DNA from 2 places in the Streptomyces sp. NPDC038135 genome. Region 2 is predicted to be linked to the other one. Evidence: riboswitches for the same ligand, from Rfam matches in the RefSeq annotation. Region 2 holds a riboswitch; the other holds the start of a gene.
The links. Region 2 has a riboswitch for glycine ahead of gcvT (glycine cleavage system aminomethyltransferase GcvT). Riboswitches for the same ligand answer to the same signal wherever they lie in the genome.
Positions count from the first base shown of each region.

Region 1: it holds a riboswitch for glycine, as region 2 does, so the genes downstream of both, gcvP (aminomethyl-transferring glycine dehydrogenase) here and gcvT (glycine cleavage system aminomethyltransferase GcvT) in region 2, are expected to answer to the same signal.

Region 1 is NZ_JBVJXS010000006.1:7,145-21,596, reverse strand. Features, by position in the region: gene ACZ7JA_RS17610 (universal stress protein) at 1-491, shown strand, start outside; gene ACZ7JA_RS17605 (APC family permease) at 831-2,786, shown strand; gene ACZ7JA_RS17600 (TOBE domain-containing protein) at 2,897-3,292, shown strand; gene ACZ7JA_RS17595 (molybdopterin-dependent oxidoreductase) at 3,325-3,864, opposite strand; gene modA (molybdate ABC transporter substrate-binding protein) at 4,012-4,836, shown strand; gene ACZ7JA_RS17585 (ABC transporter permease) at 4,833-5,678, shown strand; gene ACZ7JA_RS17580 (ABC transporter ATP-binding protein) at 5,722-6,867, shown strand; gene ACZ7JA_RS17575 (TOBE domain-containing protein) at 6,896-7,315, shown strand; gene gcvP (aminomethyl-transferring glycine dehydrogenase) at 7,378-10,263, opposite strand; glycine riboswitch at 10,438-10,532, opposite strand; gene ACZ7JA_RS17565 (PRC-barrel domain-containing protein) at 10,652-11,023, shown strand; gene ACZ7JA_RS17560 (DNA polymerase IV) at 11,106-12,509, opposite strand; gene ACZ7JA_RS17555 (MerR family transcriptional regulator) at 12,587-13,270, opposite strand; gene ACZ7JA_RS17550 (bifunctional nuclease family protein) at 13,537-14,010, opposite strand; gene ftsR (transcriptional regulator FtsR) at 14,097-14,452, opposite strand, start outside.
Region 2 is NZ_JBVJXS010000011.1:32,816-47,267, forward strand. Features, by position in the region: gene glyA (serine hydroxymethyltransferase) at 1-937, opposite strand, end outside; gene gcvH (glycine cleavage system protein GcvH) at 952-1,329, opposite strand; gene gcvT (glycine cleavage system aminomethyltransferase GcvT) at 1,444-2,571, opposite strand; glycine riboswitch at 2,615-2,728, opposite strand; glycine riboswitch at 2,729-2,826, opposite strand; gene ACZ7JA_RS29305 (AAA family ATPase) at 3,004-3,681, shown strand; gene ACZ7JA_RS29310 (enhanced serine sensitivity protein SseB) at 3,747-4,541, shown strand; gene ACZ7JA_RS29315 (enhanced serine sensitivity protein SseB C-terminal domain-containing protein) at 4,764-5,549, shown strand; gene ACZ7JA_RS29320 (ABC transporter permease) at 5,899-6,897, shown strand; gene ACZ7JA_RS29325 (ABC transporter substrate-binding protein) at 6,957-8,705, shown strand; gene ACZ7JA_RS29330 (ABC transporter permease) at 8,778-9,785, shown strand; gene ACZ7JA_RS29335 (ABC transporter ATP-binding protein) at 9,782-10,876, shown strand; gene ACZ7JA_RS29340 (ABC transporter ATP-binding protein) at 10,873-12,351, shown strand; gene ACZ7JA_RS29345 (trimeric intracellular cation channel family protein) at 12,517-13,170, shown strand; gene ACZ7JA_RS29350 (alpha/beta hydrolase) at 13,079-14,383, opposite strand.

The DNA.
Region 1 (14,452 bases), on a different contig from region 2:
TCGGTGTGAGCGGCTCCCTGGGCAGCGTCACGGCCCTGCGCCGGGCGACCGCGCTGGCCCGCGGGCTCCGCGCCGAGCTATGGCCGGTGCTCGCATGGGAACCGCCCGGGGGCGACGCCACCGCGCGCCGCTCCCCCGCCGCGGCCCTGCTGGTGGAGGAGTGGCAGCGGCTGGCCAAGCAGCGGCTGGCCTCGGTCCTCGGCGAGATCTACGGCGAGGAGGGACCGGGGGTGGTGATGCACGCGGGCATCGTGCGCGGCGCCCCGGGATGGGCACTGGTGGCGACCGCCGACCGCGAGAGCGACCTGCTGGTCGTGGGCGCCGGCCGACGGGGCCTGCAGCGGGCCTTCTCCGGGCACGTGTGCCGGTACTGCCTCACCCACGCCTGCTGCCCGGTGCTGGCCGTGCCTCCGTCGCCGCTCGAGTCGGACCTGGTGGCCGTCCACCGGCGCAACGCGTGGCACCGGCGCATGGACACCAGGGACCTGTGAGAGCGCGTCACCTCGCACGGACCGCCCGGCCCGGGCCGCCTCGCGCTGCGGCTGCGGATCCCGTGGCGCGGGCGCAGCATGGAGGAGTCGTACGAGATGACGCTCGGTGCCCGCCCCCTCAGGGGCGCGGCCGCCCCGCCCGCTACCGCCTCCTGCCCCTCCATCGGCCTCCGGCCTCCGCTTCTTGACGCTTCGCCCCCTTTGCCGGGCCAGTCTTAACGCAAGATTGACGCCCCCCGACCCTCGATCCCGGGGCCACGGCGTCACTCTCTGCTTACGCTGGTGCCGCCGTCCGCGTGATGGCCGGAAACCACTGAGCCACACACCTGGAGCACGCCGATGGTCACGACCGAGCACCCTCCTCCCGGTCGCCTGCGCGCCTGGATGCTGGAGGGGCTGTCCGACATGGGCAAGCACGGCGGCCATACCGGGCCGCACGCCGTGCCGGAGGCTCCGCACCGGGGTCAGCGCTGGTGGCGGGTGATGTGCCTGACCGGTGTCGACTACTTCTCCACCCTCGGCTACCAGCCGGGCATCGCCGCCCTCGCGGCCGGCCTGCTGTCACCGATCGCGACGATCGTCCTGGTGATCGTGACCTTGGCCGGCGCCCTGCCGGTCTACCGCCGGGTGGCCGAGGAGAGCCCGCACGGCGAGGGTTCCATCGCCATGCTGGAACGGCTGCTGTCGTTCTGGAAGGGCAAGCTGTTCGTACTGACCCTGCTGGGTTTCGCGGCCACCGACTTCCTGATCACCATCACCCTGTCGGCGGCCGACGCCTCCACCCACCTGGTGGAGAACCCGCACCTGAACAGCGTGCTCCAGGGCCACCAGATGGTGATCACGCTGTTCCTGGTCGCGCTGCTCGGCGCGGTGTTCCTGAAGGGCTTCCTGGAGGCCATCGGCGTCGCGGTCGCCCTGGTCGGCATCTACCTCGGGCTCAACCTGGTCGTCGTGTTCGACGGCCTCTGGCACGTCGTCACCGCCGAACACGTGGTGGCCGACTGGAGCAGCGCCCTGACCGCGGAGCACGGCAACGTGTTCGTGATGATCGGCGTCGCCCTGATCGTCTTCCCCAAGCTCGCGCTCGGCCTGTCCGGCTTCGAGACCGGTGTGGCCGTGATGCCGCACGTCCAGGGCGAGCCGGGCGACACCGAGGAACGGCCGGCCGGCCGGATCCGGGACACCAAGAAGCTGCTGACCACCGCGGCCCTGATCATGAGCTGCTTCCTGATCGCCACCAGCTTCATCACCACGCTGCTGATCCCGGAGAACGAGTTCAAGCCCGGCGGGCAGGCCAACGGCCGCGCCCTGGCCTACCTCGCGCACGAGTACCTGGGCGGGGCCTTCGGCACGGTCTACGACATCTCGACGATCGCGATCCTGTGGTTCGCGGGCGCGTCGGCGATGGCCGGCCTGCTCAACCTGATGCCGCGCTACCTGCCCCGGTACGGCATGGCCCCGCACTGGGCCAGGGCGGTGCGCCCGATGGTCATCGTCTTCACCCTGGTCGCCTTCCTGGTCACCTGGATCTTCGACGCCAACGTGGACAAGCAGGGCGGCGCCTACGCCACGGGCGTGCTGGTGCTGATCAGCTCCGCGGCGATCGCGGTGACGATCGCCGCGCGCCGGGCCGGGCAGCACCGCTGGAGCATCGCCTTCGCGGTCATCTCGGTGGTGTTCCTCTACACGACCGTCGTGAACGTCATCGAGCGCCCGGACGGCGTGAAGATCGGCGCCTGCTTCATCGCCGGCATCATCCTCGTGTCCTTCCTGTCCCGGCTGGCCCGCGCCTTCGAACTGAGGGTGACCAGCGTGGTCATGGACCCGATGGCGGAGCGCTTCGTCCGGGACATGGCCAGCCGCAAGATGCGGTTCATCGCGAACCAGCCCAACGGGCGGGACAAGGCCGAGTACCGGGACAAGGTCGAGCAGATCCGGGCCGACAACGACATGCCGGAGCAGGAGGACTTCGTCTTCGTCGAGGTGACCGTCACCGACCCGTCCGAGTTCGAGGCGGGCCTTACGGTGCGCGGCGAGGTCCTGCACAACCGCTACCGCGTGCTGACCGTGGAGTCCTCCTCCATCCCCAACGCCCTCGCCGCGCTCCTGCTGCACATACGCGACGTGACCGGCTGCACCCCGCACATCTACTTCGAGTGGACCGAGGGCAACCCGTTCGCGAACTTCCTGCGGTTCTTCCTCTTCGGACAGGGCGAGGTCGCCCCGGTCACCCGTGAGGTCCTGCGCGAGGCGGAACCGGACCGCGCCCGCCGCCCGCGCGTGCACACCGGCTGAGCGGCCCGTCCGGCGCCGGTCCGCCCGGCGGCGTCACCGGGGAGTCCTCACCCGCGAAACGGCCAACCCGATGTCCGGGGTTCCCGGCCGATGGCCCTATCGTGACCGGCATGCAGTCCTACACCATCGGCCAGGCGGCGCGGCTGCTCGGCGTGAGCCCGGACACCGCCCGCCGCTGGGCGGACGCCGGCCGGGTGGCGACCCATCGCGACGAGGCCGGGCGGCGCCTCATCGACGGCAAGGACCTCGCCGCGTTCTCGGTCGAACTGGCCGGGTCCCAGGGCGGCGAGGAGGACGCGCCCTACACCTCCGTGCGCAACGCCTTCCCCGGCATCGTCACCGCCATCAAGCTCGGCGACGTCGCCGCCCAGGTGGAGATCCAGGCGGGCCCGCACCGGCTGGTGTCGCTGCTGACCCGTGAGGCGGTGGAAGAGCTGGGCCTGGAGGTCGGCGTGGAGGCCACCGCGCGCGTGAAGTCCACCAACGTGCACATCGACCGGGTCTGACCGGTTCCCCCGCGAAAGTCCGGCCCCTCGCCTCACCCGGTGTGCGCACGACCCGCCGGGGCCCGCCCCGGCACGCCGAAGCCGTATCCCCCGTCGACCCGGATCGCCGTGATCCCGCTGACGTGCCGGGCCCCGCAGCGATCCTGCGGCAGCACCAGCTGCGGGCCGGCCGCGTCCAGCGGTGCGCCGTCGACGGCGACGGCCAGCAGCACGGCGGCGCCCGCGAAGTCGGGGTCGATCTCCGCCCAGGACAGCACGGCGTGGTGCCCGTCCTTGCCGGCGACGGCGATCAGGAAGCGCAGCCGGTCCTTGCGCCGGGCCGGGTCGAACGACGGACCGGCGTCGGCCAGGACGTCGTAGAGGCGCGGGCCGCTGAACCTGTGGTGCTGGACGCCGCTGGTGGCGCACTCGAAGCTGACCGCCACCCGGTGCTGCGGCCGGCCGAGCAGATCCGGCACGGTCAGCCTGGTGGGGCGCGTCAGATCGCCGGTCAGGGCGAGTTCGGCGAGCTTCACCTGCGACCACCTCCCGGCAGGACCGTACCCGGCCGCCACCCCCGTACAAACGCACATGCCAGCCCATCAGCGAAACCGTCTCGCTCATGCGATGAGACAGCAGACTTACACCTGGCAGATGCGGCAGTATCATCGGCGCACGGCCGGCACCCGGTCGTGGCAGGGCGCGACAGCTCGTCCGAGGACTCGAGGAGTAGATCCGTGATGACCCGTTCCGTGCGCCGGACCCGGCGGATGCTGCAGCTGGCCGGTGCGGGAGCCGCCGCCCTGATATCGCTCAGCGCCTGCTCCTCTTCCTCCGGCGACTCACCGGCCGGCGCTTCGGACGCGTCGGGCTCCGCGTCCCCGAAGCTGTCCGGCTCGGTCACCGTGTTCGCCGCGGCCTCCCTGAAGGAGAGCTTCACGACCTTGGGCAAGCAGTTCGAGAAGCAGCACCCCGGCACCAGGGTCAGCTTCAACTTCGGCGGCAGCGACACGCTCGCCGCGAGCATCACCAGCGGAGCTCCGGCCGATGTGTTCGCCGCCGCCAGCCCCAAGACCATGGCGATCGTGACGGACAGGAAGGACGCGGTGGGCGCTCCCGCGACCTTCGTCCGCAACCAGCTCGAGATCGCCACACTGCCCGGCAACCCCGGCAAGGTGTCCTCCCTGAAGGACCTCACCGAATCCGGCCTCAAGGTCGTGCTGTGCGACAAGACGGTGCCGTGCGGCGCCGCCGCCCAGAAGGCCCTCGACGCCAGCCGGCTCAAGCTCACTCCCGTCTCCTACGAACAGGACGTCAAGAGCGCCCTGACCAAGGTGGAGCTGAAGGAAGCCGACGCCGCCGTGGTCTACAAGACCGATGTGAAGGCGGCGGGTGACAAGGTGGAGGGCGTGGAGTTTCCCGAGTCGGCCAAGGCCGTGAACGACTATCCGATCGCCCTGCTGAAGAACGCGGGCAACGCGCCGGCGGCCAAGGCGTTCATCGCGCTGGTGCGGTCCGTCGAGGGCCGCCGGGTCCTGGGCGAGGCCGGGTTCCTCGAGCCGTGACGTCACCCGGAAAGCCCGGCACCGCGGCCGGCCCCCGCACGGGCGGGCCGCGGGGCCGACGCGCGCGCGGCGTGCCGCTTCCTCTGCTGGTGCCCGGTGTCGTGGCTCTGGCGTTCCTGCTGCTGCCCCTTCTCGCGCTGCTCGTCCGCGCCCCCTGGCGCAGCCTGCCCGATCAGCTGACCAGCGCCGAGGTGTGGCAGGCCCTGCAGCTGTCCCTGGTCACCGCCACGGCGGCGACCGGCGTCAGTCTCGTGCTGGGGGTGCCGCTGGCCTGGCTGCTGGCGCGCACCGACTTTCCCGGCCGCCGTCTCGTACGGGCCCTGGTCACCCTGCCCCTGGTCCTGCCCCCGGTGGTGGGCGGCGTGGCCCTGCTGCTCGCCCTCGGCCGCAACGGGGTGGTCGGCAAGTGGCTGGACGCGTGGTTCGGAATCACCCTGCCCTTCACCACCGCCGGGGTGGTGATCGCGGAGGCCTTCGTCGCGATGCCGTTCCTGGTCATCAGCGTCGAGGGCACCCTGCGCGCCGCCGACCCGCGCTACGAGGAGGCGGCGACCACGCTCGGCGCCTCGCGGTTCACCGCCTTCCGCCGGGTCACCCTGCCGCTGATCGCGCCCGGTGTCGCCGCGGGCGCGGTGCTGGCGTGGGCGCGCGCGCTCGGCGAGTTCGGGGCGACGATCACCTTCGCCGGCAACTTCCCCGGCCGTACGCAGACCATGCCGCTGGCCGTCTACCTCGCCCTGCAGAACGACCCGGAGGCGGCGATCTCGCTGAGCCTGGTCCTGCTGGCCGTGTCGATCGCGGTGCTGGCGGGCCTGCGCGACCGGTGGCTGACGGGGACGTGAGGGCACGATGGGCAGGGAGTCCAGGGTGAGAAGGGAAGGCGAGATGGACACGGACGGCGAGGTGTGGACCGAAGCCGGTCCCGCGCGGGTGCCGACCGGGGCGCGGGCCCCCCTGCCCGCTGCCGGAACCGGCCCGGAGGCCCCCGGCGGGCAGGGGCTCGACGCCCGGCTGGTCGTGGACCGGGAGGGCTTCCGGCTCGACGTCGCGCTGACCGCGGCCCCCGGCGACGTCATCGCCCTGCTCGGCCCGAACGGCGCCGGCAAGACCACCGCCCTGCGCGCCCTCGCCGGACTGCTCCCGCTCACCGGCGGCCACCTGCGGCTGGACGGCACCTCACTGGAGCGCACCCCGCCGGAGTCCCGCCCGGTCGGCGTCGTATTCCAGGACTACCTGCTCTTCCCGCACCTGTCCGCCCTGGACAACGTGGCGTTCGGGCCGCGCTGCCAGGGCGTCGGCAAGGCCGAGGCACGCGCGCAGGCGGCCGCCTGGCTGGACCGCATGGGACTCGCCGGGCACGCCGGGGCCAAGCCCCGCCGCCTGTCCGGCGGCCAGGCCCAGCGCGTCGCGCTCGCCCGCGCCCTGGCCACCCGGCCGAGGCTGCTGCTCCTGGACGAACCGCTCGCCGCGCTGGACGCCCGCACCCGCCTGGACGTCCGGGCCCAGCTCCGTCGCCACCTCGCCGAGTTCGAGGCCGTCGCCGTGCTGGTCACGCACGACCCGCTGGACGCCATGGTGCTCGCGGACCGGCTGGTCGTCGTCGAGCACGGACACGTCGTGCAGCAGGGCACCCCCGGCGAGATCGCCCGCCGGCCGCGCACCGACTACATCGCCCGGCTGGTCGGCCTCAACCTCTACCGCGGGCAGGCCGGCGGGCACGCGGTACGGCTGGACGCCGGCCCCTCGGTGACCACCACGGAGGACCTGTCCGGCCCCGTCTTCGTGGCCTTCCCGCCGGCCGCCGTCACGCTCTTCAGGGACCGGCCCTCGGGCGCCAGCGCCCGCAACCTGTGGGCCTGCGAGGTCGCGGGCCTGGAGACCCACGGCGACCAGATCCGCGCCGACCTCACCGGCGAGCTCCCCCTCGCCGCCGATCTCACCACCGTCGCCGCCGCCGAGCTGGACCTGCACCCGGGTGCGTCGGTCTGGGCGACGGTGAAGGCGACGCAGACCCACGCATACCCGGCCTGACCGGGCGGGCGCTCTACGGTGGGTGCTCATGACTCTGAGCATCCGCAACCAGCTCCCCGGCACTGTGACCGAGGTCCGTCCTGGCGAGGTCATGGCCATCGTCAAGGTGCGGCTCGACGGCGGCCAGGAGCTGACGGCCGCCATCACCCGGGACGCCGCCGAGCAACTCGCCCTCGCCCCCGGCACCGCCGTCCGCGCCCTGGTGAAGTCGACCGAGGTCTCCCTGGCCACCGGCAGGATCGAGGGCCTGTCGATCCGCAACCAGCTCCCCGGCGCGCTCACCCGCCTCACCAGGGGCGAGGTCATGGCCTCCGCGAAGGTCGCCGTCGCGGGCGGCGAGCTGACGGCGGTGGTCACCAGGGACGCGGCCGAGGACCTCGGCCTCTTCGTGGGCTCCGACGTGGTCGCCCTGATCAAGGCGACCGAGGTGTCGCTGGCCACGGCCTGAGGGCGCGTGGAGACGCGGGAGCCCCGCCCGGTCCACGGGCGGGGCTCACACGTACGGCTCGCTCAGTCCTCGTACGCGTCCAGCGGCGGGCAGGAGCACACCAGGTTGCGGTCGCCGAAGGCCTGGTCGATGCGGCGCACCGGCGGCCAGTACTTGTCCGCCACCGAGACACCGCCCGGGAAGACGGCCTCCTCGCGGCTGTAGGCGTGGTCCCAGTCCGCGCCGAGCGCCCGCGCGGTGTGCGGGGCGTTGCGCAGCGGGTTGTCCTCCGCCGGCCAGGCTCCGGAGCCGACCTTCTCGATCTCCGCGCGGATGGCGATCATCGCGTCGCAGAACCGGTCCAGCTCCGCCAGGTCCTCGGACTCGGTCGGCTCGATCATCAGCGTGCCGGCCACCGGGAAGGACATGGTCGGCGCGTGGAAGCCGTAGTCGATGAGCCGCTTGGCGACGTCGTCCACGCTCACGCCGGTCGCCTTGGTCAGCGGGCGCAGGTCGATGATGCACTCGTGCGCGACCAGGCCGCCGGGGCCGTTGTAGAGCACCGGGTAGTGCGGCTCGAGGCGCTTGGCGACGTAGTTGGCGGAGAGCACGGCGACCTGGGTGGCGCGCTTGAGCCCCTCGCCGCCCATCAGGCGGACGTACGCCCACGAGATCGGCAGGATGCCCGCGCTGCCCCACGGCGCGGCGGAGACGGGGCCCACACCGGTCTCGGGGCCGGCCGCCGGCTGCAGCGGGTGGTTCGGCAGGTACGGCGCCAGGTGCGAGCGGACCGCCACCGGGCCGACGCCGGGGCCGCCGCCGCCGTGCGGGATGCAGAACGTCTTGTGCAGGTTCAGGTGCGAGACGTCGCCGCCGAAGTGACCCGGCTTCGCGAGGCCGACCAGCGCGTTGAGGTTGGCGCCGTCGACGTACACCTGGCCGCCCGCGTCGTGGACCTGGGCGCAGATGTCGGCGACGTGCTCCTCGAACACACCGTGCGTCGACGGGTAGGTGATCATCAGCACGGCCAGCTCGTCGCGGTGCTGCTCGATCTTTGCCCGCAGGTCGGCGACGTCGATCTCGCCGTCCTCGGCGGTCTTGACGACGACGACCTTCATGCCGGCCATCACGGCGCTGGCCGCGTTGGTGCCGTGCGCGGAGGAGGGGATCAGGCAGACGGTGCGCTGCTCGTCGCCGTTGGCGCGGTGGTAGCCGCGCACGGCCAGCAGACCGGCCAGCTCGCCCTGCGATCCGGCGTTCGGCTGCAGCGAGACCTTGTCGTAGCCGGTGACCTCGGCGAGCCGGTCCTCCAGCTCGCGGATGAGCGTCAGGTAGCCCTCGGCCTGCTCGGCGGGCGCGAAGGGGTGCAGCTGCCCGAACTCGGGCCAGGTGACCGGCTCCATCTCGGTGGTCGCGTTGAGCTTCATGGTGCAGGAGCCCAGCGGGATCATGCCGCGGTCGAGCGCGTAGTCACGGTCGGCGAGCCGGCGCAGGTAGCGCAGCATCGCGGTCTCGGAGCGGTGCTCGTGGAAGACCGGGTGGGTGAGGTAGTCGTCGGTGCGCAGCAGGGCCTCGGGCAGGGCCTCGCCGGCCGCCGCGTCCAGCGCCTCGATGTCGCCGTCCACGCCGAAGGCCGCGAAGACGGCCTCCACCTGGGCCCGGTTGGTGGTCTCGTCGCAGGCCAGGGAGACCAGGTCGGCGTCGACGAGACGCAGATTGACGCCGCCCGCCCGGGCCGCGTCCACGACCTCGGCGGCCCTGCCGGGCACGCGCGCGGTGAGGGTGTCGAAGTAGGCGCCGTGCACGATCTCGACGCCGCCGGCCTTCAGGCCTTCGGCGAGGATCGTGGCGTAGCGGTGGGTGCGGCGGGCGATGGTGCGCAGCCCCTCGGGGCCGTGGTAGACGGCGTACATGCCGGCCATCACGGCGAGCAGCACCTGGGCGGTGCAGATGTTGCTGGTGGCCTTCTCACGGCGGATGTGCTGCTCACGGGTCTGCAGCGCCAGGCGGTACGCCTTGTGCCCGTCGGCGTCGACGGACACGCCGACGAGACGGCCGGGCAGGCTGCGCGCGAACTTCTCGTGCACCGCCATGTAGCCGGCGTGCGGCCCGCCGAAGCCCATCGGCACGCCGAAGCGCTGGGTGGTGCCGATGGCGATGTCGGCGCCCAGCTCGCCCGGCGAGGTCAGCAGGGTGAGCGCGAGCAGATCGGCCGCGACGGTGACGAGGGCGCCCAGCCCGTGCGCCTGGTCGATGACGGGCTTGATGTCGCGGACGGCGCCGGAGGCGCCCGGGTACTGGAGCAGCACGCCGTTGATCTCGCGCTCGGCGATCTCCGCCGGGATGCCGTCGGAGAGGTCGGCGACGACGACCTCGACGCCGGTCGGCTCGGCGCGCGTCTCGATCACGGCGACGGTCTGCGGCAGGACGTCCGCGTCGATCAGGAACAGGCCCTTCTTGTTCCTGCCCATGCGCCGGGAGAGCGCCATGGCCTCGGCGGCGGCCGTGCCCTCGTCCAGCAGGGACGCGCCGGACGTCGGCAGCCCGGTGAGCTCGGCGACCATGGTCTGGAAGTTCAGCAGAGCCTCGAGCCGGCCCTGGGAGATCTCCGGCTGGTACGGCGTGTAGGCCGTGTACCAGGCGGGGTTCTCCATGACGTTGCGCAGGACGACCGGCGGGGTGAAGGTGCCGTAGTAGCCGAGGCCGATCATGGAGCCGAGGACCTGGTTGCGGTCGGCGAGCGAGCGCAGCTCGGCGAGGACCTCGGCCTCGGTGCGGGCGCCCGGCAGGTCCAGGGCGTCGGCGTTCTTGATCACGTCCGGGACCGCGGCGGCGGTCAGCTCGTCGAGCGAGCCGTAGCCGACGTGCGCGAGCATCTTGGCCCGCGCCTCCTGGTCGGGCCCGATGTGGCGCTGCTCGAAGGGGATGCCCGCTTCGAGCTCGGAGAGCGGGGTGCGATGGGCGGTCATTGCGGAGGCCTCCTGGTCTGACACGACCTTCGAGGGGCACCCCGGTACGGATACCCCGACGGCCTCCCCCTCTGTCATCTCGACCTGAGAGCTTCACCGGCGGCCCGAAGGCGCCGGCTTTCACCGTCGGTGAGGGCGGACGCCGTCGACATCCGCCCTGCTTTCCAGAGTGACCTCGTCCGTGCGGTACGTGGGCCTGAGAGATTCCGGGGAGGATTTGCTCCTTCGGCGCCTCCGAGGTGGTCGGAGGACTCTCCCGCACGGGGTCAGCAGCCGCTGTCAGCCTACCAGCGAGGTCAACGCCCGGGCCTTCGAGTGGCCGCCTCCCTGATTGTGCTCTTTCGTAGTGCTTACGGATGAGTTGCGACCACGTGGAGGGAGAGGGACCGTGCAGACCGACATCGATCCGCGCAACCTGATCGGCCGCAAGGCGTTCGACCGCACCGGCACCAAGATCGGCACCATCGACGAGGTGTACCTCGACGACGCCACCGGCGTGCCGGAGTGGGCCGCCATACGCACCGGTCTGTTCTCCCGGGACGCCTTCGTCCCCCTGGAGCCCAGCGAGATCGTCGAGGGCGCCCTGCGGGTCCCCTTCGACCGCGCGCTCATCAAGGACGCACCCGACTTCGGCGTGGGCCGCCACCTCTCCCCCGAACAGGAACTCCAGCTCTACCACCACTACGGCCTGGACGTGGCTGCGCCCTCCCCGCTCGCGGACCACGACTTCGGCAAGCTGGCGGGCACGGAGGAGCCCTGATCCCGCGCCGTCGGCCACCGCGCGGGGGAAGGCGGAGCACCCCACCACGGTGGCGCCGGCACCCGGTCGGCCCTGCAACCCGCTACGGATCGGCGTCGACAGCGCCCGAAAGGCTCGGCGGCCCCATGTCCGGCACCCCGGGCGACGGCTCCGGGGCCGACACCAGCGGCAGCGGATCCGCCGGCTCCAGCGCGGGATCCCCGACGCCGAACGTCCGCACCCGCCCCGGCCCCGACTGGGGCGTCTCGAAGCGCACGGTCACCCGGCCGAGGCCACTGCCCTGCACCCAGCCGTGGCCCAGCTCGGCGTGCCGCACGTCCTGCCCGGCGCGCCACTGCCGCTCGCCGGGCTCCGGCCGCTCCGGCACGGGCTCGGTCACGGCCTCCTCCGGCGACCGCGCCTCCCCGGACGGCTGCGCCGCCTGGGCGAACAGGTCCTCCTGGGTGTAGTCGGCGAGCCCGGTGACGCCGACCCCCAGCAGCCGCACGCCGCCCGTGGTGTCCACGGAGTCCAGCAGCCGCTCGGCCGCCTCCCGGATCACGGCGGGGTCGTCCGTGGGCCCTCGGAGCGTCTCCGACCGGGTCAGCGTCGAGAAGTCGTACCGGCGGACCTTCAGCACGATGGTCCGCCCCGACAGCCCGGCACCGCGCAGCCGGCCCACGCACCGGTCGGCGAGCCGCCGCACCTCGAGACCGACCCTCATCCGGTCGTGGATGTCCACGTCGTAGGTGTCCTCGACCGACACCGACTTGGCCTCCCGCTCGGCGACCACGGGCCGGTCGTCGCGCGCCAGCGCCATCGCGTACAGCGCGTGCCCGTGCGCCTTGCCGAGGAGCCGTACGAGTTCGTCCTCGCCGGCCTCGGCCAGCTCCTCGACCGTGGTGATCCCGGCCCGCCGCAGGTGGTCCCCCGTCGCCGGTCCCACCCCGGGCAGGATCCGCACCGACATCGGCCCGAGCAGCGCCCGCTCGGTGCCGGGTTCGACGAGGACGAGTCCGTCGGGCTTGGCCTCCTCCGAGGCGATCTTCGCGAGCATCTTGGAGGCGGCCAGCCCCACCGAACCGGTGAGCCCGGTGACCGCCCGTATGTCGCAGCGCAGCTTCGTCCCCACCCGGCGCGCCGAGTCCGCGTCCCAGGCCGCCTCCCGGGCCTCGAGGTCGACGAACGCCTCGTCCAGGCTCAGCGGCTCCACCAGCGGCGACAGCTCCCGCAGCAGCGCCATCACCTGCTCGCTCACGGACCGGTACAGATTGAAGCGGGGCACCAGGTACGCGGCGTTCGGCGCCAGCCGGCGCGCCTGGGCCATCGGCATCGCCGAGTGCACCCCGAACACCCGCGCCTCGTACGAGGCGGTGGCCACCACCCCGCGCGGTCCCAGCCCGCCCACGACCACGGCCTTGCCCCGCAGGCTCGGCTTGGACGCCTGCTCCACGGAGGCGTAGAAGGCATCCATGTCGAGATGCAGGATCGTGGGCGCGTTTCTCACACCTCCGATGCTGCACCACACCACTGACAACGCGGGCGCACGGCCCGCGCGGTGCGGCGCGGATCAGCGGGGCGCGGTCAGACGGCCCGGTTGCGGCGCCGCGCCAGCTCGTCGGCCGGGTTGTGACCGACCAGGGTCTCCCCCGTGTCGACACGCTCACCGTGCAGCTGGGAGAGCGCGCTCTCCACGTCCCGCCAGACCACGCCGACGGCGATCCCGAACACGCCCTGGCCGCCCTGGAGCAGGGCGTGCACCTCGTCCGGCGAGGTGCACTCGTAGACGGTGGCGCCGTCGCTCATGAGGGTCATGCGCTCCAGGTCCTGGAACCCGCGCTCCCGGAGGTGCTGCACGGCCGTGCGGATGTTCTGCAGCGAGACCCCGGTGTCGAGGAACCGCTTCACGATCTTGAGGACGACCACGTCCCGGAAGCTGTAGAGGCGCTGCGTGCCCGAACCGTACGCGGGCCGCACGCTCGGCTCGACCAGTCCGGTGCGGGCCCAGTAGTCCAGTTGCCGGTATGTGATGCCGGCGGCCGCACATGCCGTGGGACCCCGGTAGCCGATCTCCTCGGACGCCATGGACGCCACCCCTCCGCCGTCCGGCACCGCCGTCGGCCGCTGTGGGGCGTGGTCGACCGCGCCGCCGGGATATGCGTACTGCCCACTGGAACGCGGCTGGGAACTCGGGGGAGAGTACGGACCGCTCTCCCCGAAACCGCGTCCGGGGGCACCCCCAGCCGTACCGTCGCCGCTCGTTCTCACGCCGACCTCCGTCCTTGAACTGCCCTCTCGACGGTAGGCAGTCACCAGGGGTGCGTCAACGATCGCCACACTCGCCACGCCGGGTGATAATCACCCTAAGAGTGGTTTCTCGTGCCCCACCGCGGGGAAAGGCTAGCCGAATGCTCTCGCGGAAGACCGCGTGACGCTCTGGATGGCCGGTGGCAATTGCCACGACACTGCACGACCCACCCGCGCCACCGCCCCGGGGCACAGAGCCGCTAGCGGGGCCCGGAACCGCTCGCGCCTCACTGGCTGCTGGTGCCGAAGTCCTCGGGCGAGATCTGGTCGAGGAACTCGCGGAACTTCTCCACCTCGTCCTCCTGCTCGTCCGGGATCGCGATGCCGGCGTCGTCCAGCACCGTGTCGCTGCCGTAGATCGGCGTCCCGGTGCGCAGGGCCAGCGCTATGGCGTCGGAGGGACGGGCGCTCACCTCGACCCCGCTGGCGAAGACCAGCTCCGCGTAGAAGACGCCCTCACGCAGATCCGTGATGCGCACTTCGGTCAGCTCCTGGCCGACGGCCTCCAGCACGTCCTTGAACAGGTCGTGGGTCAGCGGCCGCGCGGGGGCCATGCCCTGCTGGGCGAAGGCGATCGCCGTGGCCTCCCCCGGCCCGATCCAGATGGGGAGGTAACGGTCGCCCCCCACTTCGCGCAGGAGCACGATCGGTTGGTTGGAGGGCATTTCGACCCGGACACCTACGACATCGAGCTCGTTCACACAGCAACCCTAGGCCGTGCTCGGGACCTTTGGGTAGTCGGGCCGGGAACAGGTGCCCGATCCGGCCGCGCGGGACGCCCCGCCGTTCAGGGCAGCCGCACTCCGAGAGCACTCTGCACCAGCGCCGCGTGCAGCCGTGTCGTGAGCGCCGCCAGCTCCTTCGCGCGGGCCTCGGCGTGAGCCCTGGTCTGCGGGTTGCGGTGGCGTTTCAGCGGGGCCACCACCTGGTCCACCAGGCCCGCCTCCCGGTCGGCCGCTGCCTTCATCACCCGCAGATGGCGCGGCTCGATCCCGAACCGCCCCAGCTCGGCCACGAGCGAGGCCACGGTGACGGCCGCCGCGTCGTACACCCCGTCCTCCAGTGGAGCGATCAGCCCGTACGACTGCCACTCCGCGAGGTCGTCCTCGCCGATGCCGGCCGCCGCGAGCAGCTCGGCCCGTC
Region 2 (14,452 bases):
ACAGCACGTTGACGCCGGCCTCGCGGGCGTCGGCGGCGGTCAGCCGCGCGGCGAGGATGCGGGCGCCCTCCACCGTACGGCGCTGGCGCTCCTTGAACTCCTCCGAGGCGGCGACCTTGAAGGACACCGCCTTGGCCGCGATCACGTGCTCCAGGGGGCCGCCCTGGAAGCCCGGGAAGACGGACGAGTTCAGCTTCTTCGCGAAGGCCTTCTTCGCCAGGATGACGCCGCCGCGCGGGCCGCCGAGGGTCTTGTGGGTCGTGGAGGTGACCACGTCCGCGTACTCGACCGGGTTCGGGTGCAGACCCGCCGCGACCAGGCCCGCGAAGTGCGCCATGTCGACCCACAGGTACGCCTCGACCTCGTCGGCGATCCGGCGGAACTCGGCGAAGTCGAGCTGCCGCGGGTAGGCCGACCAGCCGGCGATGATCACCTTGGGGCGGTGCTCCTTGGCGAGCCGCTCGACCTCGGCCATGTCGACCAGGCCGGCCTCGTCCACGTGGTAGGCGACCACGTCGAACTGCTTGCCGGAGAAGTTCAGCCGCATTCCGTGGGTGAGGTGGCCGCCGTGCGCCAGGTCCAGGCCGAGGATGGTGTCACCGGGCTGGGCGAGGGCGAACAGCGCCGCCTGGTTCGCGGAGGCGCCGGAGTGGGGCTGGACGTTGGCGTACTCGGCGCCGAACAGCTCCTTGATCCGGTCGATGGCGATCTGCTCGGCGACGTCGACGTGCTCGCAGCCGCCGTAGTAGCGGCGGCCGGGGTAGCCCTCGGCGTACTTGTTGGTCAGCACCGAGCCCTGGGCCTCCATCACCGCGAGCGGCGCGAAGTTCTCCGAGGCGATCATCTCCAGCGTCGACTGCTGGCGGTTCAGCTCGGCGTCGACCGCGGCGGCGATCTCCGGGTCCAGTTCGTGCAGGGACGTGTTCAGGACAGTCATACGGCTACGACTCCTCAGCCGGCGTTCTGGGCGGTGTACTCGTCGGCGGAGAGCAGGTCGGCCGGCTCCTCGGTGACGCGTACCTTGAACAGCCAGCCGCCCTCGAAGGGGGCCGAGTTCACCAGCGACGGGTCGTTGACGACGTCCTCGTTGACCTCGGTGATCTCACCGGTGACCGGCGAGTACAGGTCCGAGACCGACTTGGTCGACTCCAGCTCGCCGCAGGTCTCACCCGCGGACACCGTGGAACCGACCTCGGGGAGCTGGGCGTAGACCACGTCGCCGAGCGCGTTGGCCGCGAACTCCGTGATGCCGACCGTCGAGACGCCGTCCTCGGCGGCCGACAGCCACTCGTGCTCCTTGCTGTAGCGCAGCTGCTGGGGGTTGCTCATGGCCTGAATTCTCCTGTACGCGCGGGAGTGCTGATGAATGGGGGACTGCCGGATCCGCTGCCGGGCAGCGGGATGTGCGCAGGGTCACGTCCGGGGACGGACCGCGCCCAGTGTCTACTTCTGGCGCTTGTAGAAGGGCAGCGCCACGACCTCGTACGGCTCGTGGCTGCCCCGGATGTCCACGCCGACGCCCTCGGCGCCCGGCGCCGCGTGCGCCGCGTCGACGTACGCCATCGCGATCGGCTTGCCCAGGGTGGGGGAGGGGGCGCCGGAGGTGACCTCGCCGATCACCTCGCCGCCCGCGACGACGGAGAACCCGGCCCGCGGCACCCGGCGGCCCTCGGCGACCAGGCCGACGAGCTTGCGCGGCGGGTTCTGCTCGGCCCTGGCGGCGGCCTCGGTGAGCGCCTCGCGGCCCACGAAGTCGCCCTCCTTCTCGAACTTCACCACCCGGCCCAGCCCGGCGTCGAAGGGCGTCAGGGAGGTGGTCAGCTCGTGCCCGTACAGCGGCATGCCCGCCTCCAGGCGCAGGGTGTCCCGGCAGGACAGGCCGCACGGCACCAGGCCGGCGCCCTCGCCCGCCTTGGTCAGCGCCTGCCACAGCTCCACCGCGTGCTCCGGCTTCACGAACAGCTCGAAGCCGTCCTCGCCGGTGTAGCCGGTGCGCGCGATCAGCGCGGGGACGCCGGCGACGGTGCCGGGCAGGCCCGCGTAGTACTTCAGGCCGTCCAGGTCGGCGTCGGTCAGCGACTTCAGGATGCCGGGGGACTCGGGGCCCTGGACCGCGAGCAGCGCGTAGGCGTCGCGGTCGTCGCGCACCTCGGCCTCGAAGCCCGCGGCGCGCCCGGTCAGCGCGTCCAGCACCACCTGGGCGTTGGAGGCGTTGGCGACGACCATGTACTCGTGCTCGGCCAGCCGGTAGACGATCAGGTCGTCCAGGATGCCGCCGTCGGCCTGGCAGATCATGGTGTAGCGGGCGCGGCCGACGCCGACGGAGGCGATGTTGCCCACCAGGGCGTAGTTCAGCAGGGCTGCCGCCTGCGGCCCGGTCACGGTGATCTCGCCCATGTGGGAGAGGTCGAAGAGGCCGGCCCGGGTCCGCACCGCGACGTGCTCGTCGCGCTCGGAGCCGTAGCGCAGCGGCATGTCCCAGCCGGCGAAGTCGGTCATCGTCGCGCCGAGCGAACGGTGCAGGGCGTCGAGCGCGGTGCGGCGCGCTGGAGTGGGTTCGGTACTGCTCATCGGTCGGTCGTCTCCCAGGGCAGGTATGACAGGCGAGGAACGTTCCTCCCCATCTGTCATCGGAACCTGAGAGGTTCGCCATGATCCTCACGAGGAGTGGTCACGGCTTGCACCTTGGGTGGAGCCACTGTCGCAGCGGCCCGCTTTTCAGATGTGCCTCGCCCGCGCGGTAACGGGGCCTGAGAGATTCAAGGGAGGGACTTGCTCCTTCGGCGTCCCAGCGGAGCTGGCTGGGAACTCTCCCGCGCGGATTCAAGCGGCCGGTATGCAGTTGGCGCGCACATCATTGCACGCCGCGCCCCGCCCCGTCAGGGCCCGCATCTGTAACCGAGCTGTGGCAGTACGCGTACCCAACCGCTGGACCGGCGCATTACCTTCTCTTTACATTCGATGGGCAAAGGGTTACCGAGCCCACAGGGGAGGACGATGACGGTGAACAGGACCACGGCCTACGCCGCCACCACCGGTCTCGCGATGCCGGAGCAGCCCTCCGCCCCGGCCCGCGAGCGCTGCGCCGGGCGGCCCGCCCCGGTCGTCCGCGACCTGCGCGAGCGCGCCGGGCGCAGCCCGCACGACCTGCTCTTCGGCCCCCGCGACCTGGTGGTGGTCACCGGGCTGCCCGGCAGTGGCAAGTCCACCCTGATGCACCGCGCGGTCCCCGGCCACCGCGTCGACTCCCAGGACGCCCGCGACCGCTGGGCCGCCCGCGTGCCCCGCTTCCTGCCCTACGCGCTGTACCGCCCCCTGGTCCGGCTCGCCCACTACGCCGCACTGCGCCGCGCCCTCGGCACCGGCGAGGGCGTCGTCGTCCACGACTGCGGCACGCAGGCCTGGGTGCGCGGCTGGCTGGTCCGCGCGGCCCGCCGCCGCGGCGGCACCCTGCACCTGCTGCTGCTCGACGTCACCGCGGAGACCGCCCGCGCGGGCCAGCGCGAGCGCGGCCGCGGCGTCTCCCGCTACGCCTTCCGCCGCCACCGCCGTACGGCGGCCCGCCTGCTGCGCGCGGTGGAGCGGGGGGAGCTGCCCGCCGGCTGCGGCTCGGCGGTGCTGCTGGACCGGGACGCCGCCGCGGTGCTGCGCCGCATCGGCTTCGCCGGCCGATCCGGCTGAGCGCCGTCACGGCCACCCGCTAGCCTTTCGGACCACAGCAGTGGTTCCCAGCAGGCGGCAGGCAGATGGACTTCTCGGCGGCGGACCTTCCCGCGGACTTCCCGGCACAGACGCACCCCCACCCGCACGGCGGTTGGCCCGGCAACGAACTGGAGGAGGTGCTCTCGGCCTCCCTCGGCATACCCGGCGCGGGCGGGCGGATCGCCGAGGTGCTGGGCCGCAGCCTGCTGTGGGTCCCGCTGCCCAACGGCGGCGGACCGCACAGCGGACCGCTGGACCTGCCCACGATGGAGATCGAGGGCCAGGTGTACGTCCCGGTCTTCAGCTCCGAGGAGCAGCTCCGCCTGGCGGCCGGCTCCCACATGTCCTTCACCGTCGCCCCGGCGGTGGAGTTCGCGCGCGGGCTGCCCCCGCAGGCCGGCATCCTCGTGAACCCCGACGGGGTGGTCGGCCTGCCGCTGCCGCCCGAGGCGGTGGCCGAACTGTGCCGCACCGGCCACACCCCGCTGGACGGCCCGGCCACCGGCGGCCGGGTCCGCCTCTTCGAGCCGGACTGGCAGGACGACCCGGTCGACTTCCTCGCCGCCGCCTCCGCCGAGTTCGCCGGCACCGGCGTGGTGGTCACGGCCCGCCGCTGCCTGGCCTCGGTGGAGACGGCCGACCCCGTGATGTTCGTGGGCGTCGAACTCTCCCAGTGGGAGGGCGACCTGCGGGCCCTTCCGCTGGAGGCCCTCGGCCGGGCCCTGGGCAAGGCGCCGGTCGGATGGCAGGTCAACCTCGTCCTTCTGGACGTCACGGACGACCCGGTGGCCACCTGGCTCAAGTCCCACGTCCGCCCCTTCTACCAGTACGGCCACTAGAAGGCGGCGCCGAGGAGGCACGGACCCGGGGGCGCGGGGCGGTGTCGGTCAGCGGCTCCGTCAGCGGCGAGACCGGCCGACCGGCCTCCGCCCACCCGCGCCCGCGCAGGAACCCGGGGCTCCGAGCCGATCGGCGCTTAAGCTGTCTCCGAACGCGGGGCACTGATTCGAGAAGGGCCGGTAAGACAGGTGAGCGCGAGCCACAGCGGCAGCGTCGAGCACATGCTGCGCCAGGTCACCCCCGGCCGCTACGACGCCTACGAGGCACTGCTGCGCGCCCTCGCCACTCCCTCCTCCGGCCAGATCTGGATGCTGCTGTGGCACGGCCAGGCCGGGTCCCCGGACGCCCAGTACGGGAACATGGAGGTCGACGGCCTCGGCTACGCCCCCTGCGTGACCTCCGCGCAGGAACTCTCGGCCAGCGGCTGGAACCGCTCGTACGAGGTGGTCGACGGGCTCGACGTGGCCCGCACCCTCTACCCCGACCACTACGGCCTCTGGCTCAACCCGCACGCCCCGGGCGGCGGCGTCGGCATCCCCTGGACGGACCTGCGCCGCATCGCCACCGGCCTCGACCGCCAGCCCGCCGGCCCGCTGCGGCTGTCGGAACCCGGCGTCGACGTCGCGCAGTTCTACGCCCTGCTCGCGCAGAACGCCCACCGCACCCCGGCCCTGCGCTCGCTGCGCCGCGCCTGGGTGCAGCCCACGCTCGGCGCGCCGTACCTCGCCATCGGCCTCGACGTGTACGACACCTCGCCCGCCTCCGTCGACTCGGTGCGCGCCATGATGCAGCAGTCCGTCGGCGCGGTCCCCGAGGGGCTGCCGGTGTCCACGGTCGCGATGACCGACGACTACGACCCGGTGGTGCTGTGGATGCGGGCCAACGCCCGCCCGTTCTACGATCGCGACGCGCACGCGGCCGTCCCCCAGCCGCAGCCGCAGACCCCGCCGCAGCCCCAGGCGCCGGCTCCCGGGTACGGCTACCCGCCGGTCCACGGGGGCTACTGAGCAACCGGGCCGGGTAGTCCGCCACTTGGACAGTGATGGAGAATTCGTGTCCGAGACGGACTTCTCCGCGCGTAGAAGAGCGATGTTTCGTCCGTTTCGAAACAAAACAGCTGTCTGCCCCAAGTGCCCCGCGTCCGGTGGCCGTTACCCACTGATCGGATAACGGAATCCCCTGGACTGCATCACGGTTGCGCATACTTTCCCCGTCAGCTCTGGCGGGTGATCGCAAAGAAGCTGAAGACTCGCGATTCAGACGTGAGGTCGAACCTCACGATCGAGGCAAGTCGACAAAGCCGCAAACCGCGGCAGGCGCAGGCCGGTCACCACCGGCGAGAGGGGTCGGGTCACTGTGACCGCACCGATCGAGACCACCGGGGCGGCAGCCGAGGCACAGCCGGAAGCTGTGCTCGAGGGTGCCGGTAAGGGGCGGATCGAGGGTCGTTCCCTTGGGCAGATCGCCTGGTCGAGATTCAAGAGGGACAAGGTCGCGGTGGCGGGCGCCGTCATCGTCGTCCTGCTGATCGCCCTGGCCGTCCTCTCCCGGCCCCTGCAGGCCCTGCTCGGCCTCGACCCCAACGCCTTCAACCAGGACCTGATCACCCCCGACACCTCGCTGCCCAAGGGCAGTTGGGGCGGCATGAGCGCCGACCACCCGCTCGGCGTGGACCCGAAGTTCGGCCGTGACATCGCCACCCGAGTCCTGGAGGGCTCCTGGGTGTCGCTGGTGGTCGCCTTCGGCGCCACGATCCTCTCCAACGTGATCGGCGCCATCATGGGCGTCATCGCGGGTTACTACGGCGGCCGAGTGGACAACATCATCAGCCGCCTGATGGACACCTTCCTCGCCTTCCCCCTCCTGCTGTTCGCCATCGCGATCTCCGCCACGCTCCAGGGCGGCGCGTTCGGCCTCAACGGGCTCCCGCTCCACCTGAGCGTGCTGATCTTCGTCATCGGCTTCTTCAACTGGCCCTACCTGGGCCGGATCGTGCGCGGCCAGACCCTCGCCCTGCGTGAGCGCGAGTTCGTGGACGCCTCCCGCGGCATGGGCGCCAAGGGCCCGTACATCCTGTTCCGGGAGCTGATGCCCAACCTGGTCGGCCCGATCATCGTCTACTCGACGCTGCTCATCCCGACCAACATCCTCTTCGAGGCGTCCCTGAGCTTCCTCGGTGTCGGCATCCAGCCCCCGCAGGCCTCCTGGGGCGGCATGCTCCGCGAAGCGGTCACCTACTACCAGGTCGATCCCCAGTTCATGATCGTGCCCGGTCTCGCCATCTTCGTGACCGTCCTGGCGTTCAATCTGCTGGGCGACGGTCTCCGCGACGCTCTCGACCCGCGCAGCCGCTGACGCCTGCGACCACCCGAGAGCCCGAAAAGTTTCCGACTATGGAGGGGAAAGCACCCATCATGCGAAGGTCAGCGCTGGCCGCTATCGCGGCCATCGGCTCCGCCAGCCTGCTCGTTGCAGGTTGCAGCAAGGCCGATGACAACAAGGACAACAACGGCTCGTCCGCCGGGGCCAACGCCGCGACCAAGGGTGTGGTCAACGCTTCCGACAAGAAGGGCGGCACGGTCACCTACGAACTGTCCGACGTGCCGGACTCCTTCGACCCCGGCAACACGTACTACGCGTACATGTACAACCTCAGCCGGCTCTACGCCCGCCCGCTGATGACGTTCCAGCCCGGCGCCGGCGAGAAGGGCAACACCCTCGTCCCGGACCTCGCCGCGAGCAAGGGCGTCCCGAGCGACGGCGGCAAGACCTGGACGTACAAGCTGCGTTCGGGCCTGAAGTACGAGGACGGCTCGCCGATCACCTCGAAGGACGTCAAGTACGCCGTCGAGCGCTCGAACTTCGCGCGTGACGTGCTCTCCCTCGGCCCGAACTACTTCCAGCAGTTCATGGCCAAGGGCGACAAGTACAAGGGCCCCTACAAGGACAAGAGCGGCAAGGGCCTGTCCTCCATCGAGACGCCGGACGACACCACCATCGTCTTCCACCTGAACCAGGCGTTCCAGGAGTTCGACTACCTCGTCGCCGCCCCGCAGACCGCGCCGGTGCCCCAGTCCAAGGACAAGGGCGTCGACTACGTCAAGCACATCGTGTCGTCGGGCTCGTACAAGTTCCAGAGCTACGAGGACGGCAAGCAGGCCGTGCTCGTGCGCAACGAGAACTGGGACGCGAAGACGGACCCGCTGCGCAAGCAGCTGCCGGAGAAGATCGTCGTCAAGCTGAAGGTCAACCCGGAGACCATCGACCAGGACGTCCTGGCCGGTGACGCGATCGACCTCGCCGGTGCCGGCGTCCAGGCCTCCACCCAGGCCAAGGTGCTCACCGACACGGCGAAGAAGGCCAACACGGACAACACCTACGGTGGCCGGCTCGTCTACATGGCGATCAACACCAAGGTGAAGCCGTTCGACAAGCCCGAGTGCCGCAAGGCCGTGCAGTACGCGATCGACAAGGTCTCGGTGCAGACCGCCGAGGGCGGCCCGATCCGCGGCGACATCGCCTCCACCGTGCTTCCCCCGGACATCCCGGGCTACGAGAAGTCGGACGTCTACGCGACCTCCGGCAACAAGGGCGACGCGGCCAAGGCCAAGGAGCAGCTGAAGGCCTGCGGCAAGTCGTCGATCAGCACCAACATCTCGGCCCGCTCGGACCGTCCGCAGGAGATCGACGCCGCCACGGCGATCATCAACTCGCTGAAGAAGGTCGGCATCAACGCCAGCCTGAAGCAGTACCCGTCCGGCAAGTACTTCACCGACTACGCCGGTGTGCCGAAGTTCACCGAGAAGCAGAACATCGGCCTGATCATGATGCAGTGGGGTGCCGACTGGCCCTCCGGCTACGGCTTCCTGCAGCAGATCCTGAACGGCAAGGCGATCAGCCAGTCCGGTAACACCAACCTGTCGCAGTACGACAGCAAGGACGTCAACTCCCTGCTGGGCAAGGCGATCGGCACCCAGGACGACGCCGAGCGCAACAGCCTGTACACGCAGATCGACAAGAAGACCATGGACGACGCCGTCCTGGTCCCGCTGACCTACTTCAAGGTCCTGCTGGCCCGCCCGCAGAACTACACCAACCTGGTTTCCACGGCGGCCTTCAGCGGTCAGTACGACTACCTCAACATCGGCGTCGCGTCGAAGTAGCAGCCCCGGAAGGCAGGTGAAGGCATTGGTGCCCGCGGGCTTCGCGGCCCGCGGGCACCAGCGCCGGTCCCCGTGATCTCGTACATCCTCCGCCGGACGTTCGCGGCAGTGATCCTGCTGCTGGTCGTCTCCGCGGTCACCTTCGCCATCTTCTTCCTGCTGCCACGGCTTGCCGGCCAGACAGCGGACCAGTTGGCGCAGCAGTACATCGGCAAGAGCCCGTCGAAGGCGGACATCGCCGCTGTCAAGCACAACCTCGGTCTGGACCAGCCCGTCTACGTCCAGTACTGGCACTTCATCAAGGGGATCGTGGCCGGCGCCACCTACGACCTCGGCCCCACCACGGTGCACTGCGACGCACCCTGCTTCGGTTACTCCTTCAAGAACCACCAGGCGGTGTGGCCGGAGCTCACCTCGCGCCTTCCGATCACCCTGTCGCTGGCCGTGGGCGCCGCCGTGCTGTGGCTGGTCTCGGGCGTCGTGGCCGGTGTCATCTCGGCCCTGAAGCCGCGTTCGTTCCTCGACCGCACCTTCATGGGCATCGCGCTCACCGGCGTCTCGCTGCCCATGTTCTTCACGGGCAACCTGGCGATCCTGCTCTTCACCTACCAGTGGCCGATCTTCGGCAAGACGTACGTCCCGCTCACCGAGAACCCGGCACAGTGGGCCAACACGCTCTTCCCGGCGTGGTGTTCCCTGGCCCTGCTGTACTCCGCCATCTACGCGCGGCTGACCCGCTCGGGCATGCTGGAGACGATGAACGAGGACTTCATCCGCACGGCCCGCGCCAAGGGCCTGCGGGAGCGCACCGTCGTCACCCGGCACGGACTGCGCGCCGCCCTGACCCCGATCATCACGGTCTTCGGCATGGACATCGGTCTGCTGCTCGGCGGCGCCGTGATCACCGAGTCGGTGTTCTCGCTGCCCGGCATCGGCCAGTACGCGGTGCAGGGCATCACCGACAACGACCTGCCGAAGATCCTCGGCGTGACGCTGCTCGCCGCCGCCTTCGTCGTCTTCGCAAATCTCCTGGTGGACGTGCTCTACGCCGCCGCCGACCCGCGGGTGAGGCTCTCGTGACCGAACTCTCCAAGACCGGCGCCGCCGTGGGCGAGCCCACCTCCGCGTCCCAGCCCCCCAAGGCGTTCCTCGAGGTCCGCGACCTCAAGGTGCACTTCCCGACCGACGACGGCCTGGTCAAGTCCGTCGACGGACTCAGCTTCTCGCTGGAGAAGGGCCGCACCCTCGCCGTCGTCGGCGAGTCCGGCTCCGGCAAGTCGGTGACCTCGCAGGCCATCATGGGCCTGCACCGGCTCGGCACCCGCGGCAAGAACGTGCGGATGACCGGCGAGATCTGGCTGGACGGCAAGGAACTGGTCTCCGCCGCCCCGGACGAGGTGCGCAAGCTCCGCGGCCGCGAGATGGCGATGATCTTCCAGGACCCGCTGTCCGCGATGCACCCGTACTACAAGGTCGGCGACCAGATCGTCGAGGCCTACCGGGTCCACCACGACGTCAGCAAGAAGGTCGCCCGCAAGCGGGCCATCGAGATGCTGGACCGGGTCGGCATTCCCGAGCCGGCCAAGCGCGTCGACGGCTACCCGCACGAGTTCTCCGGCGGTATGCGCCAGCGCGCCATGATCGCCATGGCCCTGGTCAACAACCCCGAGCTGCTCATCGCGGACGAGCCGACCACCGCCCTGGACGTCACCGTCCAGGCGCAGATCCTCGACCTGATCCGGGACCTGCAGAAGGAGTTCGGCTCCGCGGTCATCATGATCACCCACGACCTCGGCGTGGTCGCCGAGATCGCGGACGACGTCCTGGTGATGTACGGCGGCCGGTGCGTCGAGCGCGGGCGGGCCGACGAGGTCTTCGAGAAGCCGCAGCACCCCTACACCTGGGGTCTGCTCGGCTCGATGCCCCGCATCGACCGCGACACCTCCGAACGGCTCATCCCGGTCAAGGGCCAGCCGCCGAGCCTCATCAACGTCCCCTCGGGCTGCGCCTTCCACCCGCGCTGCCCGTACGCGGACATCCCCAAGGGGAACGTCACCCGCACGGTGCGCCCCGAGCTGGAGCAGGTGAGCACCGGGCACTGGTCCGCCTGTCACCTCCCGGCCGAGGACCGTGAGCGGATCTGGACCGAAGAGATTGCGCCGAAGCTGTGAGTGAGACCAAGAAGACGGACGAGGCCGTGATCCCGCAGCAGGCGCAGGCCCCCGCGGGCGACTCGGCGGACCGCGAGGTGCTGCTCAGGGTCGAGGGCCTCAAGAAGCACTTCCCGATCAAGAAGGGCATTCTCCAGCGCCAGGTCGGCGCGGTGAAGGCCGTCGACGGGATCGACTTCGAGGTGCGCAAGGGCGAGACCCTGGGCGTGGTGGGCGAGTCGGGCTGCGGCAAGTCGACCATGGGCCGGGTCATCACCCGGCTCCAGGACCCGACCGGCGGCAGCATCACCTTCGACGGCCGGGACATCACGAAGCTGCGGACCGGGCAGATGCGTCCGCTGCGCCGTGACATCCAGATGATCTTCCAGGACCCGTACGGCTCCCTGAACCCGCGCCACACCATCGGCTCGATCGTCTCCGCGCCGTTCCGGCTGCAGGGCGTGGAGCCCGAGGGCGGGGTGAAGAAGGAGGTCCAGCGGCTGCTCGAGCTGGTCGGTCTGAGCCCCGAGCACTACAACCGCTACCCGCACGAGTTCTCCGGCGGCCAGCGCCAGCGCATCGGCATCGCCCGCGCGCTCGCCCTGAAGCCGAAGCTGGTCGTGGCCGACGAGCCGGTCTCCGCGCTGGACGTGTCGATCCAGGCGCAGGTCGTGAACCTCATGGACGACCTCCAGCAGGAGCTCGGCCTCACCTACGTGATCATCGCGCACGACCTCTCGGTCGTCCGGCACGTCTCGGACCGGATCGCCGTGATGTACCTCGGCAAGATCGTCGAGCTGGCCGACCGCACCTCCCTGTACGAGGCGCCGATGCACCCGTACACCAAGGCGCTGATGTCGGCGGTGCCGGTGCCGGACACCAAGCGCCGGGGCCAGAAGAGCGAGCGCATCCTGCTCCGCGGTGACGTGCCCTCGCCCATCGCCCCGCCGTCCGGCTGCCGTTTCCACACCCGCTGCTGGAAGGCGACGGAGATCTGCCGGACGACCGAGCCGCAGCTGCTGGAGCTGAAGCCCGGCCAGCGGGTCGCCTGCCACCACCCGGAGAACTTCGCCGACCAGGCCCCGCAGGACACGGTCCTGCTGTCGGCGGCGAAGGAAGCGTCGGAGCTGGTCCCGGACGCCGTGCTGGAGGAGTCGGCGGCTGCCGCCGGGGCTCCCGAGGCGAAGCCGGCGGCGGTCGCCGTCGAGGCGGAGGAGAAGCCCGCCGCCGCCGAGGCCGAGGTCGCGGACAAGCCCGCGACCGCCGAGGAGCAGGCGCCCGCGACCGCCGAGGCGGACACGACCGCGGAGTCCGACGCCGACGCGGAGCCCGACGCGGTGAAGGAGTCGGCGGAGGCCGCCGAGGCCGCCGCCGAGGGCGGTTCCGTGCACACCGGGCCCGGCGCCAGGACCTCGGCCGGCAAGCCCGAGGCCGCCGCCGCTGCCGCCGAGGAGCCCGCCTCGGGCAAGGACTCCGAGGAGCCGACCGGCAAGTAGCGCGCGGCGCGACGGGGCCTGCGCAAGTCAGGTACACACCGGAACGGGAGAGTGCGGGACGACCCCCGCACTCTCCCGTTCGGCTGTACACGACAGGCGGCATGCCCTCTGAGCCTGCACATGTAAGGTGCACGCCCCCTGACGGGTGAGAATGTCAGGGTGCAGATGCAGCAGCTCTTCAGCCCCTCCGTTCAGCACACGCTGGATGTCATCGGCATCTTCGTGTTCGCGATCTCCGGCGCGCTGCTGGCGGTCCGGAAGAACTTCGACGTCTTCGGCATGGCCGTGCTCGCCGAGGTCACCGCGCTGGGCGGGGGACTGTTCCGCGACGTGGTCATCGGGGCCGTGCCGCCGGCCGCCTTCACCGACCTCGGGTACTTCCTCACCCCGCTCCTCGCCACGCTCGTGGTCTTCTTCCTGCACCCGCACGTGGAGCGCATCCAGACGGGGGTGCTCGTCTTCGACGCGGCCGGCCTCGGCCTGTTCTGCGTCAGCGGCACGACCAAGGCGTACTCCTACGGCCTGAACCTGACCGCGTCGGCGACCCTCGGCCTCGCCACGGCGGTCGGCGGCGGTGTGCTGCGGGACGTGCTCGCCAACGAGGTCCCCTCCCTGCTGCGCTGGGACCGCGACCTGTACGCGGTCCCGGCGATCGTCGGCGCCACCATGGTGGCGCTGTGCATCCGCTACGACGCCCTGACCCCGCTCGCCAGCGGGCTCGCGGTCGTCACCGCCTTCGTCCTGCGGCTGCTCGCGATGAGGTTCCACTGGCGAGCGCCGCGTGCGTGGAACCGGCGCTCGACGGTGACGGAGGAGTAGCCCCGGCGGCCCCGTTCCCGATCCCGGCGCCGGTGCCGCTCAGGGGAGCCGTGCCGACTCCGGCGAGCGAGCCGTCCCGGCCCCTGGCCCGGTTCTGGCCCATCTGCAGGGTCAGCCAGCGGAACACCTCGGGCACCTGCGGCCGCCACAGCGCCATCGTGTGACCGCCGGCGCTGCGCGGCAGGAACACCACGTGCACGGTCGTCGGCGCCTTGGCGACCGCCTGCAGCGCCGCGCCCGCCTGGTAGCCGTCGCCGGACTCGCCGGAGACGTAGAGGGCGATCCTGGGCGGCTCGGCCGCCTTGCGCAGCAGCAGGTAGGGGTTGTTCCGGGCGCGCAGGACGGGGCTCTGGGCGGCCAGCGAGTTGCGCTCGCCGATCGGGTCGTTGTAGCCGGACAGGCTCACGGCCGCCCGGTACCGGTCGGGGTGGGCCACGGCCAGCTTGACCGCGCAGTGCGCGCCGGCCGAGTAGCCGGCCACCGCCCAGCCCGACGGCGCGGGCTGGGCCCGGAAGTTGTCCAGCACCATTTTCGGCACGTCGACGCTGAGCCAGCTGTCGGCGTTGACCTGCCCGGGCACGTTGGCGCAGCCCGTGTCGACGCCGGCCAGCAGGTTGGTGCGCGGCGCGACCAGGATGAAGGGCGCCACCCGGCCCTCGCGCATCAGCGGCAGCAGCTGCTCGTGCGCCCCGAGCGCGCCGAACCAGGCCTTCGCCGAGCCGGGGTAGCCCGGCAGCAGCTCCACCACCGGGAACTTGCGGTGGCGGTAGGCGGGCTCGCCGTACTGGGGCGGCAGCCAGACGTAGACCTCGGCGTTCACGCCGGAGACCCGCCCCCGGAGCTGGGTGACGCGCACCCCGCCCGCGGCGCGCATCCCGGCGCCGTCGGCCGGCTGGAAGGCCTGCGCCACCCTGGGCAGCCGCTTCAGGGCGATCCCACCGGTGCCGTCCCGGCCGAGGTCGGCGGCCTGCTGGACGTGGTCGCCGGTGCCGATGAGGTCGGCCCAGTTGTCGTACAGGCCGTTCTGGTTGTTGACCAGCACGAAGACCAGCGTGACGGCCGTGCCCTGGGCGAACAGCAGCATCAGCACGCGGGCCGCGGCGCGCAGCGGCTTGGGCCCTGGCGTCCTCGACCACAGCAGGAGCGGCAGTATGAGGGCGACCACGGACAGCACGACGATCGTGCAGAGGAACGGAGTCCCGGTGAGGCTCATGTCCCCATAGAGGGTGATCGTCGGCCGGGGGTTGTGGACGTGTCCGGACACTTACCTGGAAATTGCCGG